4 regions of the Vibrio sp. Y176 genome follow, and region 3 is predicted to be linked to each of the others. Evidence: predicted binding sites of a transcription regulator. Region 3 holds the regulator's gene; each other region holds the start of a gene.

Region 1 (6,271 bases), on a different contig from region 3:
ATCAAACGCACCGTACTGAGCTACTGCAAAATCTGGCCAACATTCATGACGCCATTTTAACTCAGCTCGAAGACAGCACGAAAACTGCTGCCGAGGTGTATGGCATATTAGATACCGTAACCAGCCTAGCCGAGGCTGCATCTATCCAAGCTAGTGCGAAGTTAACCGATCATTTAGTCGCATGTGGCGAACTCATGTCGACGCATATTCTAACTCAGTTAATGTGTGAGCGAGGCATTCAAGCTGTGCGCTTTGATATCCGCGATGTGCTGCGTACTGATGACAACTTTGGTCGCGCGGAGCCAAACATTGAAGCAATTTCGACGCTTGCGCAAGATAAACTCGTACCACTTTGCCAACAATCCGTTGTTGTTACTCAAGGCTTCATAGGATCTGACGAAGCCGGTAATACAACAACATTAGGTCGAGGGGGCAGCGATTACAGCGCCGCCTTAATTGCTGAGAGCGTTAAAGCGGCAGGGCTAGAAATCTGGACTGATGTTCCGGGTATCTACACAACAGACCCGCGAATTGCACCAAAAGCCTCACCAATTCCCGAGATCAGCTTTAGTGAAGCTTCAGAAATGGCTAACTTTGGCGCTAAAATCCTTCACCCTTCTACGCTAGTACCCGCATTACGCCACGACATTCCGGTATTTGTAGGGTCATCGAAAGAGCCAGAAAAAGGGGGAACTTGGATTCGCCACCAAGTCGAAAGCTCACCGTTATTCCGTGCGCTAGCTTTGCGTTGTAACCAAACCATGGTAACGCTACGCAGCGCCAATATGTTCCACGCATACGGTTTTTTAGCAAAGGTCTTTGAGATCCTTGCAAAGCATAAGATCTCTGTCGATTTGATCACGACATCTGAAATCAGTGTATCGTTAACACTTGATCAAACCGATACATCCGGCGGCGCGCCGCAGCTGCCGCAAGCTGCACGAGAAGAGTTAGAAGAGTTATGTAAGGTAGAAGTTGAACATGACCTATGCCTCGTTGCTCTCATTGGAAACAACATGAGTGAGAGTAAAGGCTACGCGAAACAGGTTTTTGGCACGCTAGAAGATTTTAACCTACGCATGATTTGTTATGGCGCTAGCCCTCACAACTTATGCTTCTTGCTCCATGAATCGGTATCGAAACAAGCCATACAAAAACTCCACACTGAGTTGTTTGAGAAGTAAGTTCAACTCAATAAAACAAAGGGCTGCGTATCTGCAGCCCTTTGTCGTTTCATTAGTTGTTACATTTGGACGAGGTAAACATCAATTTAACCGTTAATGTTTGGCCCTAACCATTTTTCAGCCTCGATCCTATCCCACCCCTTACGATCGGCGTAACTCTCTAGCTGATCTTCTTGGATCTGTGCGATCGCAAAGTAACGTGAGTCAGGATGAGAGAAATACCAACCAGAGACTGACGCGCCCGGATACATTGCATAGCTGGAGGTTAGAGTCATGCCAATATTCTCTTCCACATTAAGTAGCTCCCAAAGCGGTCCTTTTTCAGTATGCTCAGGGCACGCTGGATAACCTGGTGCAGGGCGAATACCTTGGTATTTTTCACGAATGAGATCATCGTTAGATAAATCTTCATCCGCAGCATAACCCCAAATTTCTTTACGGACACGCTCATGCAAATACTCAGCAAACGCTTCGGCTAGGCGATCCGCCACCGCTTGAATCATAATTGCGTTGTAATCATCTCCCTGTGCTTTGTATTCATCAGCAAGCTCTCGTTCACCAATACCACCAGTGACAGCAAATGCCCCTATCCAATCATGTTTACCCGACTCTTTAGATGCGATGTAGTCGGATAAACAATAGTTGAATCCTTTTGGTTTCTCGGTCTGTTGTCGCAAGTTACGTAATACTTTCACAACGTCGGTACGAGTTTCATCAGCATAAACTTCAATGTCGTCCCCCACGCTCGCAGCAGGGAATAAGCCACACATTCCACGCGCTTTTAACAGGCCTTCTCGCTCAACTCGATCAAGTAACTCGTTGGCATCTTCGAATAAACGTTTTGCTTCTTCACCAACTTCTTCATGTTGGAAAATTGTTGGATACTTACCCACAAGTGACCAAGTCATAAAGAATGGTGTCCAATCGATGTATTGACGTAATATAGCCACATCAAAATCATCGAAGATATGAATGCCAGGCTTAACAGGCACTGGAGGGGTGTAAGCTTCCCAATCGATAGCAACTTTATTCGCTCGAGCAGCTTCTAATGTCACTGGTTTGGTTCTCGGTTTCTTTCGATTATGTTGATCACGTACTCGTTCGTAATCAGCTTCAAGTTTTTCAACAAATTCAGGGCGACGTTCATCTGACAAAAGAGAAGTACATACGCCCACTGCACGTGAGGCGTTGTTCACGTAAACCACTGGATGCTTGTAATTTTGCTCAATCTTAACTGCTGTATGGGCTTTTGACGTTGTTGCGCCACCGATGAGAAGAGGTAAGTTAAAGTCGAGACGCTCCATCTCTTTTGCAACATGCACCATTTCGTCTAATGAAGGCGTGATCAACCCTGATAAACCAATAATATCGACGTTTTCTTCTTGCGCTACTTTTAAGATCTTTTCGCAAGGAACCATGACACCAAGATCGATAATTTCGTAGTTATTGCACTGCAATACAACGCCAACGATATTTTTCCCGATATCATGTACATCACCTTTGACCGTCGCTAGCAAAATCTTACCGTTTGTTTGTCCCACCTGCTTTTCTGCATTGATGTAGGGCTCGAGATGCGCGACTGCTTGCTTCATCACTCGGGCAGATTTTACGACCTGAGGAAGGAACATTTTACCTTCACCAAACAAGTCTCCGACGACGTTCATCCCATCCATTAGTGGGCCTTCAATCACCTCTAATGGCTTTGAAGCTTTGACACGAGCCTCTTCGGTATCATCAACGATGAACTCAGTTATTCCTTTCACTAACGCGTGCTCTAAGCGCTTTTCAACAGGCCAAGTTCTCCACTCAAGTGCAGAGGCATCCTCCTCTTTACCTACCCCTTTGCCTGCATATTCCGCCGCGATATCTAACAATCTCTCAGTGGCGTCATCACGACGGTTAAGAACGACATCTTCCACAGCCTCACGCAATTTTTCAGGCACGTTATCGTAGATTTCTAACTGACCCGCATTCACAATCCCCATATCCATACCATTTTTAAAACAGTGATAGAGGAACACCGCGTGAATCGCTTCACGTACATAGTTATTGCCACGGAAAGAGAATGAGACGTTAGAAACACCACCCGATATCATCGCATGTGGTAAATCACGTTTGATATCGCCAACGGCTTCAATGAAATCCACCGCGTAGTTATTATGCTCCTCGATCCCCGTAGCAATGGCAAAAATGTTTGGGTCAAAAATGATGTCTTCTGGTGGAAAGCCCACTTCATCAACAAGAATTCGGTAAGCGTTGGTACAAATTTCTACTTTGCGCTCACGTGTATCTGCTTGCCCAATCTCATCAAACGCCATCACAATCACAGCCGCACCGTAACGGCGGATCAACTTAGCTTGTTCAACAAATTTCTCTTTGCCTTCCTTGAGTGAGATCGAATTAACAATGCCTTTGCCTTGGATGCACTTAAGACCAGCTTCAATAACCTCCCACTTGGAAGAGTCAACCATGATTGGTACTTTTGAGATTTCAGGTTCTGACGCACAAAGGTTTAAAAAGCGAACCATACAAGCTTGTGCATCCAACATGCCTTCATCCATGTTGATATCGATAATTTGAGCGCCATTTTCAACTTGTTGACGAGCCACATCGAGCGCTTCATCGTACAGTTCTTCTTTAATCAAGCGCTTAAAACGCGCAGAACCGGTTACATTCGTACGCTCACCGACATTGATAAATAAAGAGTCTTTATCAATAGCGAGTGGCTCTAGGCCAGACAAGCGACAAGCAACGGGAAGTTCAGGTAATTGACGAGGGGCGATATTTTCAACCGCGAGTGCCATTTGGCGAATGTGCTCAGGAGTTGTACCACAACACCCACCAATCAAGTTTAAAAAGCCACTTTGAGCCCACTCTTTAACATGCTTAGCCATATCTTCTGGCGACAAATCGTATTCGCCGAATGCATTCGGAAGCCCAGCATTTGGGTGAGCGGAAACAAAAGATTCTGATATACGCGAGAGCTCTTCAACATAAGGACGCAGTTCATCCGGGCCAAGTGCACAGTTCAAACCAAACGAAATCGGTTTAACATGACGTAATGAGTTGTAAAACGCTTCTGTGGTTTGACCGGATAATGTTCTACCGGAAGCATCAGTAATAGTCCCCGAGATCATCACAGGTAACTCAATACCCATCTCTTCAAACACACTTTCAACAGCAAATGAACAAGCCTTAGCGTTAAGCGTATCGAAGATGGTCTCGATAAGAATAAGGTCTGAACCACCTTTAATAAGCGCTCGAGTCGATTCAGAGTAAGCCTCAACTAACTCGTCGAAAGAAACATTTCGATATCCGGGGTCATTTACATCAGGAGAAATAGAACAAGTTCGGTTTGTCGGCCCTAAAACCCCTGCGACATAACGTGGTTTATCGGGTGTTTTTGCGGTCCATTCGTCTGCAACTTCACGTGCAAGCTTGGCAGCTGCAAAGTTAATTTCTTCACTTAGGCTTTCCATCTCGTAGTCAGCCATCGCAATGGTTGTTGCGTTAAAAGTGTTGGTCTCAAGAATATCTGCACCCGCTTCTAAATATGCAGCGTGAATTTCCTTGATAAGTTGAGGCTGACTTAGAACCAACAGGTCGTTGTTACCTTTTAGATCACAATGCCAATCCGCAAAGCGCGTTCCTCGATAGTCTTGCTCTTCAAGTTTGTACCCTTGAATCATGGTTCCCATACCACCATCAATCAAAAGAATACGTTGCTTCAATTGAGCTTCAATCTGTTGTCTTACGTTACTTCCCACAGTACAGCCTCATTCCTTTAGTTATCTTTCCATCCTATCACACAAACTTCAGGAGTCTAGACGTCTAAACGTGGAATTAATGATTATTTTATCTCCTTCTTAACTTACAAAATAATCACGAAAAAATGTTTGCTATTTAAGCAGCATCAGCCGAGAATTCCATTCATAAAATGTTACAAATAGAGAGCTCTATGTCGGTCTATCATACTTTATGTTTTCTATCCGCAGCTGCGATGCTAATTGCTTTTGTAAACAGCAAGATAGGAAAGATGCAAACCACCATTGCGATTACCGCAGGTTCAATGGTGCTTTCACTTCTAATCTTAATTGCGGGTCAAAACAACTGGTTCCATCTCACCGAAATTGCGACGGAGACGGTCACAAGGATTAACTTCGAAGATTTCTTGCTCAAAGGCATTCTTGGCTTCTTACTATTTGCTGGTGGACTAGGCATCAAACTCCCGAACCTTAAAGATCAAAAGTGGGAGATCACTGTTTTAGCCCTTGGAGCTACACTGTTTTCTACGTTCTTTATTGGATTTGCGCTGTATGGGTTTTGTCAGTTAATTGGCATCCAATTTGATTTGGTCTACTGCTTACTATTTGGTGCTCTAATATCGCCAACTGACCCAATCGCTGTATTGGCTATTGTGAAAAAACTAGATGCTCCTAAACGTATCTCCACTCAGATTGAAGGAGAATCGCTCTTCAATGATGGCTTCGGTTTGGTTATCTTCGTCACTCTATTTACGATTGCATTTGGCACTGAGGCACCAACTGTAGGTAGTGTCACCTTACTCTTCATCCAAGAAGCTATCGGTGGTATCACATATGGTTTCGTCCTCGGTTTGCTATTCCACTACTTGATCAGTGCCACCGATGATCACTCAATGGAATTGTTACTTACCATTGGTGTCCCAACAGCAGGTTACGCATTTGCTGAATACATCCATGTATCAGGCCCACTCGCGATGGTTGTATCCGGTATTATGATTGGCAACTGGACACGCTTTATTGGCTTTTCAAAAGAGAGTGAAGATCACCTTGACCATTTTTGGGAGCTTGTTGATGAGTTCTTGAATGGCGTGTTATTCCTACTGATCGGCATGTCGATGCTGCTATTTGAATTCCACAAAGAAGACTGGATCATGATGGCTATTTCAGTCCCTCTTGTACTAGCAGCTCGCTATCTAAGTGTATTTCTTTCTTACATAGGCTTTAAACGTTACAGAAAATATAATCCATGGTCAGTGCGTATTTTGACGTGGGGCGGTTTACGCGGAGGCCTAGCACTAGCGATGGCACTTTCTATTCCATCTG
Region 2 (6,271 bases), on a different contig from region 3:
GTTGAAGGTCTACCGCGTTGGTAGTGTGGTGAATACCAGTAATGACCAATGGCGCGTATAGGAAGCCGAAGATGGTTGAGCCAATCATTGCGAAGTCACCCGTCATGGCTGCTTTTGCTGCGAAAGCAACGCCGTCACCCAACATACGACCGAATGGACCAATGATAGAGTGCGCAAGAATCACAGACACAATGATTGAGACAAACGGCACGACCACTAGGTAAAGGTAAGACGGAATGATGCGTTTTAAGTTGGTTTCAATAAACGCCAGAGCCATACCAGCAAGCATTGCTGGAATCACTTGCGCCTGATAGCCCACTTTCTCGATGGCGAATAAGCCAAAGTCCCACACTTCAGGTACTTGCTTACCAATCAGGTAGGCGTTCATCAACTGCGGCGAAACCAATGTCACACCAAGCGTGATACCCAGAATCGGAGTACCGCCGAGCTTTTTCACTGTCGACCAACACACGCCAACCGGTAGGAAGAAGAAGATCGCCTCACCAATCAGCCATAAGAAAGAGTGTACCGTTGCCCAAAACTGGCTGATTTCCGTTAGCGTTTGACCATCAAACATCTTGATGTCGCCAATCACGTTACGGAAGCCAAGAATAAGACCACCGGTAATGATCGCAGGTAGCAGTGGTACAAAGATTTCTGCAAGGTGGGAAATACCACGCTCAACGATATTCATGTTTTGACGAGCAGCGTTCTTCGCTTCGTCTTTGCTGGCTTCACTTTTACCCGTCAGTCCGATCAGTACCTTGTAAACTTCATCCACTTCAGTACCGATAACCACTTGGAACTGGCCTGCGTTGGTAAAACAGCCCTTCACCATCGGTAATGCTTCTAACTGTTTCGTATCTGCTTTGTCCGTATCATTTAGAACAAAACGCAAGCGAGTTAAACAGTGACTTACACTGGCAATATTGTCCGGCCCCCCGACCAGCTCAATAAGACGCTCCACGTCTTTACGCGCAATCTTACTCATAACTTTGTCCACCCTGTATTGGATACATTCGATTCATCATTTTGTTTTTATAAATGGGAACATTCCCATTTCTTAATTTTAATATTGCCATTCGAAGACAAAAAACAAAATGGGAACAGTCCCATTAATTGAGAATGATCACAGTATAATTTTAGAGCAGATCGTTTTAGTGTGGATTAACAAACGATAGGCTGTTGAGTAAAGTGAACCACTTCCTCATCACCATTTAATTGATTGATCAGCATGTTAGCGGACTTCTCACCTGCAAGGGTATAACCTGGGTCGACACTAAATACTTTAGGGAAAAGGAAAGAGAGCAATTCATTACCACCAACACCTGTCACAACCACGTCTTCACGGCCTAACTCTTGAAGACGCTTAATCACGCCCAACGCGATAGTGTCACTGGCGCACACGATGGCCTGAGTATCAGATTGAAGGACTTTGTCTACCAACTGATAAGCACTTTCATGGCTCAACTTACCCGTTTGGAAACAAGGTGCAATTTGCTTGCGTTGACACCAAGCTTTATAAGCATTTAGACGAGCTAAGCCAGTGGTTTTGTCTTCAGGATCAACACCAATATAAGCAATGCGAGATAAAGATTGCTGCTCAAGGTGAGACAAAGCCATGTCTATCACACCTTGGTTATCGTAGTTGATCGAGGAAACCATTTGCGTGTCCATCGCGATCACGACGATACGGTTCCCCCACTCCGTCAATGCTCGCTCATCACATCCAGTAAAGCCAAACACGATCACCCCATCGACGTTGCGACGTTTAAGCACATCCAAATGTTCATTGGTTTTATCGCGATCGAATTGGCTCTCCATGATCACCGCATCATAACCAGCGGAATACAAAGCATTGAGCATGGTACCAACGGCGCGATTTTCTGATGGTGAATCTAAACGGGAGATGATAACCCCAATAACTTTTTGGCTGCCGCCACGCATTGATTGCGCAGATTTGGACGGCACATAACCAGATTCACGAATGATTTGCTCAACCTTCTCTCGCGTTTGGGGTTTCACTTTTGGATCGTTAGTAAGCACACGGCTTACTGTCGATTTGCCCACGCCTGCCAATTTTGCGATATCAAGAATGGTGAGTTTTTTGCTCATAAGTGTTCAGATTAAAAGAAGGAATCAAACAAAAGGGAAGCAGTGGCTTCCCTTATCTCAGTCAGTAATTAAGATTACTTGTTTAAGTACGCAGGCACATCTGCAATGCTATCTAATACTACCGTTGCAATGGCTTCGCCCTGTTCCGTTACTGGCTTACCAGTGCGAACCAAAATCTTAGTGCCAACGCCTGCCGCTTCTGCTGCCATCATGTCTTCAGCTTTATCGCCGATCATCACAGATTTCTCCATGTCGATCTTCAAGAAGTCACGCGCAGAAATGAACATGCCTGGTTTTGGCTTACGGCACTCACAATCTTGCTTGTACTCGCCAATGCCATGTTCTGGATGATGTGGACAGTAATAGATACCATCGAACTCAACACCATTATCAGCAAAGTTCCAATCCATCCATTGAGTCAGAGACAAGAAACGGTCTTCACTGAATTTACCGCGTGCGATGCCCGATTGATTCGTCACTAACACTAGAAGGTAGCCTTTATCTTTTAGCGCTTTCGTCGCTTCAAATACACCATCAATGTACTCAAAATCATGTTCGTCATGAACGTAGCCGTGGTCAACGTTTATCACGCCATCACGATCGATAAAAACAGCAGGTTTTGCCAAAACGTATTTCTCTATTAACTCGGTTTAATCAGATTATTACATACCTTATAAACTTCAACACTATCTAATTCATTCTAGGCCTCGACAAAACGGTTGATTTGTTGGGCAAGAATCGGTAAATCTGAGGGTGCCCCGCCGTCTACCTCCTGCTTGTTATCTATACATCTTCGTTTCAAAACAGAACATCCATACATTTAGACGTCTAGACGTAAAAATATCTATTGACTTCATTCTGCTTAACCCATAGCATCAACTGAAAATTGAGATAAAGCTCAACATTAAGTTCTGTCAAAGGCCGTTTTTGACAGCGAAGTTCCCCGTATCTTTGGGCAGGTTGAAACATGATAGAAATAAAAAACGTCAATAAAGTGTTCTACCAAGGCAGTAAGGAAATCCTTGCCCTGAAAGACATTAACCTACACATCGACAAAGGCACCATCTTTGGTGTTATCGGTTCATCAGGTGCTGGTAAAAGTACGCTGATTCGCTGTGTCAACATGCTAGAAGCACCGACCTCTGGTTCCATCATCGTTGATGGTGTAGATCTAACCAAACTCAGTAAAAAACAACTAGTCGAAACACGCCGTAACATTGGCATGATCTTCCAGCACTTTAACCTGCTTTCGTCTCGTACTGTGTTTGATAATGTGGCATTACCCCTAGAACTGGCAGGTAAAGACAAATCGCAAATCACAACAAAAGTAACTGAGTTGCTAAAGCTTGTAGGCTTAGCCGACAAACACGAGAGCTACCCATCTAACTTAAGTGGCGGACAAAAACAGCGTGTGGCAATTGCTCGTGCATTGGCATCCGATCCTAGCGTGCTGCTTTGTGATGAGGCCACTAGTGCACTAGACCCGGCAACAACTCAATCTATCCTTGAGTTATTGAAAGAGATCAACCGCAAACTCAACATCACGATTTTACTTATCACTCACGAAATGGAAGTCGTAAAAAGTATCTGTCACGAAGTAGCAATCATCGGTGGTGGTGAGCTGGTGGAAAAAGGCACCGTTGGCGATATTTTTGCGCACCCTAAGACAGAGCTAGCGCACCAATTCATTCGCTCAACGCTGGATCTTTCCATTCCTGAAGATTACCAAGCACGTCTGCAAGCAGAGCGTGTTGATGGCAGCTACCCGTTGGTTCGCTTAGAGTTTACTGGCGCAACCGTCGATGCACCGTTAATGTCGCAAATTTCTCGTAAATACAATATTGATGTGAGTATTTTGAGTTCCGACCTTGATTACGCTGGTGGCGTGAAATTCGGCATGATGGTCGCAGAGCTATTTGGTAATGAAGAAGATGACAACGCAGCTCTTGAATACCTGCGTAAGCACAACGTAAAAGTAGAGGTACTTGGTTATGTCCTTTAATACGATTTCTGAATGGCTGAGCTTAAACAGCAAACTACTTTTAGGTGCAACGTGGGAAACGCTTTACATGGTTGCGGTTGCCGGATTAGTCGGCTTTGCTGTGGGTATTCCATTAGGCGTAATCCTCCATATTACCAAGAAAGGCGGCCTACTTGAAAACACCAAACTAAATAGCGGCTTAGGCGCTATCGTTAACATTGGTCGTTCTGTGCCATTCCTCGTACTGATGGTTGCGATTATTCCAGTGACAAAAATGCTAGTTGGAACCTTTATCGGTACAACCGCAGCAATCGTCCCACTGACTATTGGCGCCATTCCTTTTGTCGCTCGTCTTATTGAAGGTGCTTTATTAGAAGTACCGACAGGCTTGGTGGAAGCCGCGCAGTCAATGGGGGCGACTCCAACACAGATCATCACAAAAGTTCTACTACCTGAAGCAATGCCGACTATTGTTAACTCAGTAACGATTACCTTGGTCACTCTCGTTAGCTACTCAGCTATGGCGGGTACGGTAGGCGGCGGCGGCCTAGGCGACGTAGCCATCCGTTACGGTTTCCACCGCTACGATGTAACTATCATGGCCGTGACTGTCGTGATGTTGATTGTTCTAGTACAGATTATTCAGTCTATCGGTGACGCAGTGGTGCGCCGTGTAGACCACAGATAAGCATCAAAAATACAAATTATAAGGAGATAAAGATGAAATTTAGCCTTAAAGGTCTTTTGACTGTAGCAACGGCCGCCTCTGCTCTTGCTCTAGCGGGTTGCGGCGACAAAGAAGTAGACGTAAACAAAGTAAAAGTTGGCGTTATTGCTGGTGCTGAAGCACAAGTAGCCGAAGTTGCCGCTAAAGTAGCAAAAGAGAAATACAACCTAGACGTTGAGCTAGTAACATTTACCGATTACGTAACACCAAACGCCGCTCTGGATGATGGCTCAGTAGACGCGAATGCGTTCCAGCACAAACCATACCTAGACCAACAAGTGAAAGACCGCGGCTACAAACTGGCTATCGCGGGTAACTCATTCGTTTACCCTATTGCTGGTTACTCAAAGCAAGTAAAATCAATTGATGAAATTCAAGATGGCGCACGCATCGCAGTACCAAACGACCCAACTAACCTAGGTCGCTCACTACTGCTTCTTGAGCAACAAGGTTTGATTACGCTACGTGATGGCGTTGGTCTACTCGCTACAGTACGTGACATCGTAGGCAACCCTAAAAATATCGAAATCATTGAACTAGAAGCCCCACAGCTTCCGCGTTCACTGGATGACGTAACGCTATCTATCATCAACACCACTTACGCAAGCTCTATCGACCTATCGCCAGAGCGTGACGGCGTGTTCGTTGAAGATAAAGACTCACCATACGTAAACCTAATTGTCGCTCGCGAAGAAAATGTTAATGCGCAAAACGTACAAAACTTCGTAAAAGCTTACCAAACGGAAGAAGTTTACGAAGCGGCAAAAGAGCTGTTCAAAGGCGGTGTTGTGAAAGGTTGGTAATCCCACTTTTCAAAACATGACTGAAAACAACGTTCTAAACATAAACGTTCTAAACACAAAAGGGCTGATGTGAAAACATCAGCCCTTTCTATTTGTCTATCTACCCATTTAAGTAGCTTCAATTCGCTACTTAAGATGGTCCCAAGAGATGTTGGAAACGATTCGGCAGTCATCACACTTAAAATGAAATATGTCATGTAGTGGCTCATCGAGTAGCCACTCGCCATCGCATTTTGGACACTTGCGCGCTTTCTCGCTCTCCAGCGACTGACCACCGACACGATACTGGTAATAGTACGTAGGGATCTTCGTGATGTATTCGATACGGCCACGTAAGTCCCAACCTCGGCGAAACAGCACACTATCCACATCGCAAATTTCGTGCAGCGCCGCATGTTCCGCTCGGCAACCCCCTGCCATTTGGATTTCATCACACGCTTGCCACTCAGTCTGCCACTTAATGACGGCTTTATGGTCTCCATTAAGTGTTGGCTCATTACGATACAAAGGAATTGGCAACAGGGTTTCACCACTTCGCAAAGGCGAACACGTATGAACATAAGTCGTGTACAACACTTGCCAGCTAGGTGTCTCTTTTTCGGCTGCTTGTTCTGAATTCAAATCACGCCCCAGCATACGCATTTT
Region 3 (6,271 bases):
TTGCAGAGCCAGTGCGTGAAATCGCACAAAACCCGGATAACGTGTACAAGTACACTGCAAAAGGGAACATGGTTGCTGTTATTTCTAACGGTACCGCTATTCTAGGTCTAGGTAACCTAGGTCCACTTGCATCTAAGCCAGTGATGGAAGGTAAAGCGTTACTGTTTAAGCGTTTCGCAGGTCTTGACTCTATTGATATTGAAGTTAAGCACCGCACGATCGATGAATTTGTTGATACTGTTGCGAGCATTGCAGACACTTTTGGCGGTATCAACCTTGAAGATATTAAAGCACCAGACTGTTTTGAGATTGAAAAGCGTCTGATTGAGCGTTGTGATGTACCAGTATTCCACGATGATCAACATGGTACTGCTATTGTAACGGCAGCGGGTATGCTGAATGCAATCGAACTTCAAGGTAAGAAACTTGAAGATTCAACAATTGTTTGTCTTGGCGCTGGCGCTGCCGCTGTAGCGTGTATGGAGCTTCTGATCAAATGCGGTGCAATGCGCGAAAAAATCTACATGCTAGATCGCAAAGGTGTGATTCACACTCGTCGTGATGACCTTAATGAATATAAGCAGTTATTTGCGAACAATACAGATAAGCGCACACTAGAAGACGTAATTGAAGGTGCAGATCTGTTCCTAGGTGTATCTGGTCCAAACCTGTTGCCAGCGGAAGCGTTGAAGTTGATGGCTGATAAGCCAATCGTATTCGCATGTTCTAACCCGGATCCTGAAATCAAGCCGGAAATTGCTCACGCAGTTCGTGATGACTTGATCATGGGTACTGGCCGTAGTGATTATCCTAACCAAGTTAACAACGTATTGTGTTTCCCATTCATTTTCCGTGGTGCTCTTGATGTGCGTGCAAGTGAAATCAATGATGAAATGAAACTTGCAGCCGTTGAGGCGATTCGCGAGCTAGCAAAAGAGCCTGTACCTGAAGCTGTATTGAAGGCTGCCGGTGTTGATAAGCTAGAGTTTGGTGCGGACTATATTATTCCAAAACCAATGGATTCACGTTTGCTACCACGTGTTGCAAAAGCGGTTGCTCAGGCGGCGGTTAATTCAGGTGTAGCTCGTATCGAGATGCCTGAAAACTACATGGCAGAGTAATATATCTTTCAGATGTGATACACAAAAAATGGGACGCTATTGCGTCCCATTTTTTATGTCATCCATTTGGCTCGAGGCAAGAGTTATTACCTGAAACCTTTTATCAGGCTTTTTTATTCTTCGTCGAATGACTCAAATTCGATGCCCATTTCCGTCATCAGCGCTTTTACTTCTGTTGGAATATCATCAGGACGGTCTTTACGAAGGTCTTCATCTGTCGGAAGTGGCTGACCTGTGTACGCGTGCAAAAATGCCTCGCATAGCAATTCGCTATTGGTTGCATGGCGTAAGTTATTGATCTGACGGCGAGTACGCTCATCAGTTAGCACCTTTAAAACTTTTAGCGGGATAGAGACGGTAATTTTTTTTACTTGTTCGCTTTTTTTGCCGTGCTCTGCATATGGGCTAATGTATTCGCCATTCCAGTCAGCCATTGCACACCTTCATTTATGTAATCGGTTAAAAATAATTTAGGTGCTGATTTTAGCTGCATTTACCGCCATAAGCAAAGACATATAGACGTCTAGAAGTGTTGACGTCTCATTTTTTGACGAGTAAAGTGAACATAACAGCAAAGGAAGCGTGTTGATCACTTTATGTTACTCATTAGATATAGCGCATTCCTATTTAGAAGTCATTACCCGTGAAAGGATACACCCATGAGCACTCGCAAACCTGCGACCATTGCAGTACGCACTGGTATTGAATCAGACAGCCAATATCATGCTGTCGTTCCACCTATTTATCTTTCCACTAACTATGGTTTTCCTGCTTTTGGTGAAGTGCCCAAGTATGATTACACACGATCTGGTAATCCAAACCGCGGACTGTTGGAAAGTGCGCTATCTGAACTTGAGTCTGGAAAAGGAGCGGTTGTTACTAACTGCGGTACGTCGGCATTAAATTTATGGGTTTCCGCTTTTCTCGGCCCAGATGATCTCATTATTGCTCCTCACGATTGTTATGGCGGCACCTATCGTCTTTTTAATACTCGAGCTAGCAAAGGCGATTTTAAGGTTCAGTTTGTCGATCAATCAGACGAACAGGCTTTAGATGCTGCATTGGCACAAAAACCAAAACTCATTTTGCTAGAAACTCCGTCAAACCCTCTGGTTCGCGTAGTGGATATTGCAGCTACCTGTGAAAAAGCGAAACAAGTCGGCGCGTTAGTTGCGGTGGACAATACCTTTTTGACACCCGTGTACCAAAAACCTTTAGAGCTAGGTGCGGATTTTGTTATCCACTCCACAACAAAGTACATCAACGGTCATTCGGACGTAATTGGTGGGGTAATCATCACCAACACAGAAGCGCATGCAGAAGAGCTTGCATGGTGGGGCAATTGTATTGGTGCAACGGGCACACCTTTCGATAGTTACATGACACTGCGAGGTATTCGTACGCTTGGTGCTCGTATGAAAGTACATGAAGAGAGCTCACAGCAGGTACTGGCTTACCTACAGAAACAAGCGTTAGTTAAAACTATCTATCATCCAAGCCTGCCGGAACATCCAGGTCATGGCATCGCTAAAAAGCAGCAAACGGGCTTTGGCTCTATGTTGAGTTTTGAGTTTGCTGGTTCGTTTGAGCAGTTAAAGGTGTTTGTGAAAGAGCTCCAACTGTTTTCATTAGCTGAATCATTAGGTGGTGTAGAAAGTTTGATTTGCCACCCGGCATCCATGACGCACCGTGCAATGGGTGAGGAGGCGCTGGCGGAGGCTGGGGTCTCTCATCAACTATTGCGTTTGTCTGTCGGTTTGGAAGATGCACAAGACCTCATCACAGATTTAGAACAAGCGTTCGCTAAAGCTACCCAGTAATAGGAGACGATAACAATGACTGTACAACGTCAGCTGCATAAGTTTGGTGGCAGTAGCTTAGCAAACCCAGAATGCTACTTACGCGTTGTGGGTATTCTCAAGGAGTATTCGACAGAAAATGATCTTGTGGTCGTCTCTGCTGCAGGAAAAACCACTAACCGCTTGATTGAGTTTTTGGAAGGGTTAAGTAAAGATGGCCGAATTGCGCATGAAGCGCTTCAAAGCTTGAGACAGTTCCAAACTGAGCTAATAGAAAGCTTGTTGGAGAGTGAAGCAAAAGAAGAGCTGTTAGCTTTATTACATGATGAGTTCAGTACTCTCTCGGAGCTGACTGCACCACTCACTAATGCGCAAAAAGCCGCGGTACTGGGGCACGGAGAAGTATGGTCTGCTCGCCTATTGGCCGCGTTATTATCTCAACGTTCTATCCCTGCGGTTGCACAAGATGCACGAGCGTTTTTACGTGCAGAAGCGGGAACTCAACCAGAGGTTGATCGCGCTCGTTCATACCCTTTAATTAAAGAGATCCTCGCGCAGCATAACCATAAACGAGTGGTAATTACTGGCTTTATGGCTCAGAACGAGGCAGGAGAAACCATTCTACTTGGTCGTAACGGCTCTGACTATTCTGCAACGGTCATAGGCGCGCTTGCTGAAGTCAGTACTGTCACGATTTGGAGTGATGTTGCTGGTGTCTATAGTGCCGATCCACGTTTGGTGTCTGATGCTTGTTTATTACCGTTACTTCGATTGGATGAAGCCAGTGAACTTGCTCGCTTAGCTGCCCCAGTGCTACACAGTCGTACGCTTCAGCCTGTGGCGCAAAGTACCATGGACCTTAATCTCAAGTGTAGCTATCTGCCAGAGTCGGGTTCTACTCGTATTGAGCGTGTATTGGCATCTGGTCGTGGCGCTAAAATTATTACTTCACTGGATGATGTTTTATTGGTGCAGTTGTCTTTCATGCATGGGCACGACTTCGAAAAAACACAGAGTGATGTATTACAAGCGTTGCAGCGCGCGCAATTAGAGCCATTGGCATTTGAAGCTCAATCCGATCAGCATACGCTACGCTTGGCTTACACCGCAGAAATCGCCGGTGGTGCATTGAAACACTTGCAAGAGCTTGCGGTAGAGGCAGAAATTAAGCTAAAAGAAGGTTACTCGCTCTTAGCTGCGGTAGGTGCAGGCGTTACGAAAAACGCCAATCATTGCTTTGGCTTTTATCAAAAGCTAAAGCACTCTCCGGTAGAATTTATCTCTGAAACAGACTCAGGGCTGAGCCTAGTCGCTGTTTTGCGCCGTACTGATACCGAGGCGTTGGTTCAAACGATTCATAGCCAGTTGTTCCAAGCGCAAAAACGCGTGGCAGTGGCTTTATGTGGCAAGGGTAATATTGGTTCTAGTTGGTTAAATTTATTTGCGACGCAAAAAAGTGAGCTCGAAAAACGTCATGGTATGAGCTTTGATCTTGTCGCGGTTGTGGATAGCCAAACCTATTGGTTCGATGAGCAAGGTATTGAGGCGGTGAGTGTTGCTGAACGATTTGATGATGAAAGCATAGCAAACAATGGGGATTGGCTGGCACGTTTGGGAGCGCTTAAAAGCTACGATGAAGCCGTCGTGCTTGATGTTACCGCGAGTAAAGATTTGGCTCAGCGCTACGCAGAAATCGCACAGCAAGGCATTCATTTGATTTCCGCCAACAAAGTGGCCGGTTCCGCAGATAGTCAGTACTACCATCAGGTTCAAGATGCATTCGCTAAAATTGGTCGTCATTGGCTATACAACGCAACGGTTGGTGCTGGGTTACCGATAAACCATACCGTGCGAGATCTTCGTGAAAGTGGGGATGAAATCGTCGCTCTATCGGGGATTTTCTCGGGGACGTTATCATGGCTGTTCCAACAGTTTGATGGTTCTGTGCCATTTAATGATTTAGTCGATCTTGCTTGGCAGCAAGGGTTAACCGAACCTGACCCTCGTTCTGATTTAGATGGCTCCGATGTAATGCGTAAGTTAGTCATCTTGGCTCGAGAATCGGGCCTAGATATAGAACCAGACAGCGTTAAAGTTGAGTCTTTGGTGCCAGAAGAATTAAGAGAACTGAGCTTAGATGATTTCTTCGATAATGGAGCATTGTTGAGTGAAATACTTCAAGAGCGTCTGACAAAAGCACAGAGAAACGATCAAGTGCTTCGCTATGTGGCGCGTTTAGAAAAAAATGGTAAAGCAACGGTGGGAGTCGAAGCGTTATCTCGTGAGCACGCGCTCGCCAACTTATTGCCATGCGATAACATTTTTGCCATAGAGAGCAAGTGGTACAAAGATAACCCTCTGGTCATTCGAGGACCAGGCGCAGGCAGAGAAGTGACAGCCGGCGCTATTCAATCCGACCTCAACCGATTGGCTGGTTTATTTTAAAGTTGCGATTGACCTAAAAACCCTGGAATTAATCCAGGGTTTTTTATTCCCCTATCAGTGCCATACTGAAGTCATAACCCGTGCAAAATGGCGAGATGATGCTCAAGTAGAAACTTGAACTATCTTCATTATTAACTTGAGAAAAATTCATAATTACAAGGTTGACATTAAATCGTATTCAATACATTCTGTAGACATATAGACGTCTAAACGTCGATTTTAAGGATTTGTTTTCGTGGCGGAGTGCCGCAGGGAGAGTAAGATGGGATATACGCACGCAGGCCATATCGACGCCTTGAACCAGAATATTGCTGAGTTATCAGATAACATCAATGTATCGTTTGAGTTTTTTCCGCCAAGCAGCGCTAAGATGGAAGAAACACTTTGGAATTCAGTGCACCGTCTTAAAACGCTTCAACCTAAATTTGTTTCTGTGACTTACGGTGCGAACTCCGGCGAGCGTGACAGAACACACTCCATCATTAAAGAAATTAAAGCAACAACCGGATTGGTTGCCGCTCCCCATCTCACTTGTATTGATGCGACTCGTGAAGAGTTGATTAATATTGCCGATGATTATTGGAACAATGGTATTGAAAATATCGTCGCTTTGCGTGGTGATATTCCTCCAGGTGGCGGTGCGCCTGATATGTATGCCTCGGATTTGGTTGAGCTGCTGAAATCACGCCACGATTTCGATATCTCCGTTGCTGCATTCCCTGAGGTTCACCCTGAAGCTAAAAGCGCTCAGTCTGACTTATTGAACCTAAAACGTAAGGTAGATGCAGGTGCAAACCGTGCTATTACTCAGTTCTTTTTTGACGTTGAGTCTTACCTGCGATTCCGTGACCGTTGTGTCGCAGCAGGAATTGACGTAGAAATTGTGCCAGGAATTTTGCCTGTATC
Region 4 (6,271 bases), on a different contig from region 3:
CCATCATAGATTGGGATCAAGCAGCGGTCATGCCACCTGGTGGCGCTGAAGCACGCTCGAATGCCACGGCAGAGCTCGATGTACATATCCATTCTTTAATGACTCAACCGCACTTGGGAGAGCTTTTCGCTCAGGCAGAAGAAGAGACGCTGTCTACAAAAGAAAAATCTATCCTAAGAGAAATGAAGCGTGGGTGGCAGCAAGCTAACTTACTACCAGAATCATTAGTTCAAGCTCAATCTCTTGCTGGCTCCAAATGTGAACATGCATGGCGTACGCAACGTGGAGAAAATGACTGGGCTGGTTTTGAAAAGAACTGGGCTGAAGTCGTAAAGCTATCGCAGGAAGAAGCGCAAATTAGAGCCGAAGCAAATGGCACGACTCCTTATGATGCCATGCTCGATGTTTATGAACCTGGCACAACGTCTGCGTCGTTAGACATTCTTTTTGCTGACGTGAAAACCTGGCTTCCTACTTTGATCGATGAAGCGCTTGAAAAACAACAATCAGACAACATCTTATTGCCAACTGCACACTACCCTGCGGAAAAGCAAAAAGCGCTCGGTTTGGAAGTCATGAAGCTACTTCAATTCGATTTTGAACACGGTCGACTTGATGAGAGTACCCACCCATTTTGTGGCGGTGTACCGACAGATGTGCGTATTACGACACGTTATAATGAAAACGAGTTTGTCCAATCACTGATGGGGATTGTCCACGAAACTGGCCATGCTCGATACGAGCAAGGGCTACCAAAAGATTTATCAGGAACACCCGCGGGAGAAGCTCGCTCTATGGGTATTCATGAATCACAATCACTCTTCTTTGAAATGCAAATAGGACGAAGCAGCGCGTTTATCGATCACCTCGCTCGACTGGCTTCTAACCATTTTTCTGGTAGTGAATTCGAAAAAGACAATTTAGCCAAAATTTACACTCGCGTAGAAAAAGGCTTTATTCGCGTAGATGCTGACGAACTAACATATCCTGCTCACGTTATTCTTCGATATGAAATTGAGCGAGATCTCATGAACGGCGTCATCAAACATACAGATGTACCAGAACTCTGGAACGAAAAGATGAAAGCGTACTTGGGGCTATCAACCGAAGGAAACTTCAAAAATGGCTGTATGCAAGATATCCATTGGACAGACGGAAGTTTTGGCTATTTCCCGTCCTACACGCTCGGTGCGATGTACGCTGCACAATTTATGGCAGCAATGAAACAAACCGTCAATGTAGATGCGGTTATTCGTTCTGGCGACTTAGCTCCGATATTCAATTGGCTCTCGGAAAACATCTGGAGTAAAGGTAGCTTATTCACCACTGATGAGTTGGTAAAACAAGCCACGGGTGAAACACTGAATGCTAAACACTTTCAAGCTCACCTAAAAGATCGCTACTTATAAAGCGAAAAGAATAGAAAGTAAAAGCCCAAGGTTCGTATGTTCCTTGGGCTTTTTGTAGGCTCTCTATGTGTTATGCCAAGCTAGGGATGAGCCTAGGCTTGTACAAACAGTCCTCACCCTCTGGTCTAGTTTTAAACCGACGATGAAGCCACATATACTGGCTCGGACTTGCCATGATTGATGTTTCAACTATTTGATTCACGAATGCGGCGGCACGTTGATGATCCTCTTTCGGGAAACCTTCGACGGGCGCACTAATGGTTAGGGTATAGTGTCCGTCTTTTCCTCTTACCATCGTAAAAGGCACAATGGCGCAATCTGTAGAATCAACCAACAAACTTGTACCTGTCGTAGTACAAGCATTTTTAACGGCAAATAACGGTGCAAATGTCGAGCGTCGGTTACCATAATCGTGGTCCGGTGCATACCAAACCCGCTCACCCGTTTTAAGTGATTCAAGCATGGCTTTGACGTTTTTACGATCAATCAGTGTACGATTAGAGCGAGAGCGTCCCTTATACTGAAAATAATCAAAGCACGGATTATTGTTTGGGCGATAAACACCGGTTCCAGACTTTTTAATGCCAAAAGCTCGAGCACCTAACTCTAGATTCATTGAGTGTACGGCCAACATTAATGCACCTTTGCCTGACTTCTCTAAAGCCTCTAGATGCTCCATGCCTTTTATCGTGACGTGTTTGTTTACCCGTTTATCTGACCAAAACCATGCCATTGCGGTCTCAAAAAGTGCGATGCCAGTATTGTCGATGTTGTCTTTTAGAATTGCTTCGCGTTGGCATTTTTCCATATGAGGGAAGCAAAGCTCAAGATTGCGTCTGATCGTAACTTGACGTTTTCTCATGAATCGCATAGCTAAACGACCAATGTTGCGTCCCAAAGCTAGTTGAACTTTAAAAGGAAGGAGGCTAAGTAAGTACATCACGCTAATGATAATTAACGTTCCCCAGTAACGAGGCAAAAGAAATTCGGCCTTGAATGCAGGCTTTTTGTATTTGTTCATGTAAGTATTGTCAGATGTGCCCATCTATAAGTGATAAAAACAATGATAATGGACTGCACTTTTATCATTGATAACGCTAATAACATAAATTAAAGCGCGCGGATTCTATGGTTCTTCGACACACTACACAATAAGAACTTTGCAGAAATATGTAGGGAATGAAAAAGCAGTACAGATGAGTCGCCACGTTAACATCTATCGGAGTGATTTATCTACTGCCCTTTCCTAAAGTTTGAAGAAATATAACTTTGTATTTTCAATGCGCTAAATAATGTCTATTTTTCAATCACATAATGCGACCGTGATGAATACAATAATAAGAAGTGATATCAATACTCGTCATTAGCGATTGAATTTGCACTAAAAAGCCGCAGCAATTTCTCGCTGCGGCTTCTTATTCACTTAACAAGTAGAGTGGCGTTATTCGTGCCCTACTGTTTTGGATAATAAATTTACGATCAACACACCAGCGATGATAAACCCAATACCAACTAGGGCTGGTAAGTCTAGACGCTGTCCGTAAACAAAGTAACCAACCGTCGCAACCAAAACGATCCCAGCACCACTCCATATGGCATAAACAACCCCGACAGGCATTGTTTGCACTGTGACGGAAAGCAAGAATAAAGCGATGCCGTAACCAATCAAAACGACTGTGCTCGGCATTACTTTCGTAAATTGCTCTGTTTTGGGAATATAAGAAGTGGCAATCACTTCACATACAATCGCGATCGACAGCGCCAACATTGGTGGCATAGAGATAAGCATTTTGAACATAAGGCATTAACGCTCAACAGAAATGTAACCGACAACATGTCCGGATAATTAGGCCGCGCATTATACCCAACTCATCTCACGATGGAATACCACTAACGATGTTTACACACCATCACTTTCGCTTACTTTTTGATGACCAGGTGAAAGGCTGACGTTTTGGTGCTGACGAGAAATTTCAAAGTAGATATGCATATCAATCGGCTCAGGTGTATTGAGTAGCATCTTACCTACTTCACGTTGGAAATGACCATAATTACCTAGCTCATCCGTTAGTTCTAGGAGCTCGTAAGAGGCTTCATCGGCAAACATTCCATACGCATACTGATAATGACTGATATCCTTGCTCTTATCATAACCCAGCTTTTGAAGAGCTTGATCAATCTCTTCCGGCGTATAAATGTCTTTATCACCAAACGAATGCAGTAGCACGCAAGGAACTTCTTGAGCGATGCTCTGAATCTTTGTCTTTCTCTTGAAAATACCGAACATAATGTCCTCCACTGACGATGTTTCCAAATATGCACATTAATGCAAAATGGTGAGCTGATTGTTTTTAGTATGGCTCATTAATTTGAGACTTCCTTACTACGAAGTCACCTTCACATATTAACGTGATCGCATAATTACCAGCAAATAGTACACACTGCGTTTCAAACCTATCTCATCAGAAACTCTGCTTTAGTCACAATTGTGTGACAACCCCGAGTACGGTTTACCATAATGTAAAGAGTAGATTGAAAAGTCGGATTTCGTATCGACATCTAAACTTAATTAAGTTAGCTTTAGAAGTATAGACGTCTAGATTGACTATACTTAGGGAGAGAAAGTCGTGCCAATTAGAATTCCAGATCAATTACCAGCTACCGATGTATTAAGGACAGAAAACATCTTCGTGATGAGTGAAACGCGTGCAGCGAGTCAGGAAATACGTCCTTTAAGAGTACTGATCCTTAATCTGATGCCAAAAAAAATAGAGACTGAAACTCAGTTTCTGCGTCTACTCTCAAACAGCCCACTACAGGTTAACGTCGAATTACTGCGCATTGATAACCGCCCGAGTAAAAATACGCCAACTGAACATTTAGACACGTTTTATCGCCAATTTGAAATGGTGCGAGATAACAACTTCGATGGCATGATCATTACTGGGGCTCCATTAGGTTTGGTACAATTTGAAGATGTCATTTATTGGGATCATCTCAAAACCATCATGGAGTGGGCAAAAGATCATGTGACATCCACTCTTTATGTTTGCTGGGCTGCGCAAGCGGGACTAAAGCTACTCTACGATCTACCTAAAAAAACGCGTAAAGAAAAACTTTCAGGCGTGTATCACCACCAAATCCATCATCAATTTCACCCTATCTTACGTGGATTTGATGACACGTTTTTGGCTCCTCACTCGCGTTACGCAGATTTTTCGCCTCACTTTCTAGAAGAGCATACTGACTTAGACATTTTAGCGACATCGGATGTCGCAGGTGTGTACTTAGCCACCACAAAAGACAAACGCAATGTCTTTGTCACAGGACACCCTGAGTATGATTCTCACACCTTACATAATGAATATATCCGAGATTTAAGCGAAGGTATGGAGCCCGCTATTCCTGTCAACTATTACCCAAACAACAACCCAGATAACCCACCAATTGCAAGCTGGAGAAGCCATGGACACCTCCTCTTTTTAAACTGGCTGAACTACTGTGTTTATCAGCAAACACCGTACGACCTCGATCACTTCAGTGAAGATGCTTTCACTAAAGACGATTAGCTTCAAAATAAGCAAACAAAGCACTCATCATTACCGAAATGTAATATGTGAACCAAGCCGCCATATGGCGGCTTTTTCATAACAGTTTGCAAACCTGATCGCATAGTGTTTTTTCCTCAATAGGTTTTTGCTAAGTAATTCATATCATGCAGAAAGATTCAGGGATGTAGGGATAAAGAATGAAAACAGCAAAGCTCGGTGCACTAATATTATTGTCTCAGTTTGCACTCGTGGGTTGCGTGACGGTGAAAGAAGATGGAAGCCCTGTCGTTAAAGCCGATCCTGTGGCAATGGCAGAATCACGTATCGCACTTGGCTTAGGTTATTTAGACGGCGGTAACATGATTCGCGCGCATGATAACTTACAACAAGCCTTAAACCACGCACCTCAATACTATCGCGCGCAATTATCTATGGCTCACTACTACGAAACGGTTGGTGAAGATATTAAAGCCGAACAGATGTATAAACGCTCTCTACGCCAACACACTAAAAACGGAAATGTGCTCAATAACTACGGTACTTTTCTTTGCAAGCGAGGTGACTTCGAAAAAGCCGATCAGATGTTTAATCGAGCCATTGAGCAGCCTTATTACTACCTTATTCCAGCAAGCTATGAGAATGCAGCTTTTTGTGCGCTAAAATCACAAGATAAAGACAAAGCGAGATACTACTTTACTAGAGCTATCGATCATGACCCCTATAGACCAAAATCGATTTTGCAACTCGCTAAAATAGAAATTGATAGCGGTGATTATACTGAAGCTAGAATTCGATTAATGAGATTCAATCAAATGTATGGCGTGAAGAAGCCCTCTTTGCAACTCATGATTCAACTTGAACGTGCAGCAGGCAATGAAGCTCTCGAGAAAAAGTATCAAAAACAGTTGGAAAAATTTTCTTAGTACAAAATAGCGATACATAAGGCGCATTAGCTCACAGCCAATACTGCGCTTGACCAAGAATCCGGTGAATTCAGACTCACGGTGATACATTCATCCTGTACATAAACGTCAAATTCGGTACTATTTGAACGGAATAAGTGACCAAGTCACATTATAAAAAGTGCGCACACAACGAAATTTGTACATCATACTGTTTTTAAGATTGATTTCGGCACATTGATAAATACTAAATATTACTGACATGCACCAGAAGGAAGTTGAAGCCGGATGAAACCTGCCTGCACTCTGTTATTACTCACTTTGCTGAGTTCACCTTTTGTCGTCAGTGCACAAGATAATATTGAGAAAACATTCACGTTTGGCATTGTGTCGAATAAAGCCCAAAGCA

What was found. The regulator MetJ, encoded in region 3, represses methionine synthesis genes. The targets are predictions, from matches to a motif close to TTAGACNTNTANANGTCTAA.
Region 1: metH (methionine synthase) is a predicted target of MetJ. The motif match lies at 5,000-5,019, and genes of this name have one in related genera.
Region 2: metN (methionine ABC transporter ATP-binding protein MetN) is a predicted target of MetJ. The motif match lies at 2,936-2,955, and genes of this name have one in related genera.
Region 4: metA (homoserine O-acetyltransferase MetA) is a predicted target of MetJ. The motif match lies at 3,990-4,009, and genes of this name have one in related genera.

Annotation. Positions count from the first base shown of each region.
Region 1 covers NZ_JAWOQS010000011.1:92,369-98,639, forward strand. The annotation lists gene lysC (lysine-sensitive aspartokinase 3) at 1-1,184, shown strand, start outside; gene metH (methionine synthase) at 1,271-4,951, opposite strand; gene R7O13_RS20830 (cation:proton antiporter) at 5,143-6,271, shown strand, end outside.
Region 2 covers NZ_JAWOQS010000007.1:28,483-34,753, forward strand. The annotation lists gene treB (PTS trehalose transporter subunit IIBC) at 1-991, opposite strand, end outside; gene treR (trehalose operon repressor TreR) at 1,168-2,115, opposite strand; gene gmhB (D-glycero-beta-D-manno-heptose 1,7-bisphosphate 7-phosphatase) at 2,190-2,741, opposite strand; gene metN (methionine ABC transporter ATP-binding protein MetN) at 3,083-4,117, shown strand; gene R7O13_RS17510 (methionine ABC transporter permease) at 4,107-4,784, shown strand; gene R7O13_RS17515 (MetQ/NlpA family lipoprotein) at 4,817-5,626, shown strand; gene R7O13_RS17520 (Zn-ribbon-containing protein) at 5,753-6,271, opposite strand, start outside.
Region 3 covers NZ_JAWOQS010000015.1:43,792-50,062, reverse strand. The annotation lists gene R7O13_RS22115 (malic enzyme-like NAD(P)-binding protein) at 1-1,121, shown strand, start outside; gene metJ (met regulon transcriptional regulator MetJ) at 1,235-1,555, opposite strand; gene R7O13_RS22105 (O-succinylhomoserine (thiol)-lyase) at 1,781-2,941, shown strand; gene R7O13_RS22100 (bifunctional aspartate kinase/homoserine dehydrogenase II) at 2,957-5,365, shown strand; gene metF (methylenetetrahydrofolate reductase) at 5,628-6,271, shown strand, end outside.
Region 4 covers NZ_JAWOQS010000003.1:166,267-172,537, forward strand. The annotation lists gene R7O13_RS09085 (carboxypeptidase M32) at 1-1,409, shown strand, start outside; gene R7O13_RS09090 (LpxL/LpxP family Kdo(2)-lipid IV(A) lauroyl/palmitoleoyl acyltransferase) at 1,480-2,430, opposite strand; gene R7O13_RS09095 (DMT family transporter) at 2,851-3,186, opposite strand; gene R7O13_RS09100 (DUF6559 family protein) at 3,310-3,696, opposite strand; gene metA (homoserine O-acetyltransferase MetA) at 4,037-4,978, shown strand; gene pilW (type IV pilus biogenesis/stability protein PilW) at 5,158-5,883, shown strand; gene R7O13_RS09115 (phosphate/phosphite/phosphonate ABC transporter substrate-binding protein) at 6,151-6,271, shown strand, end outside.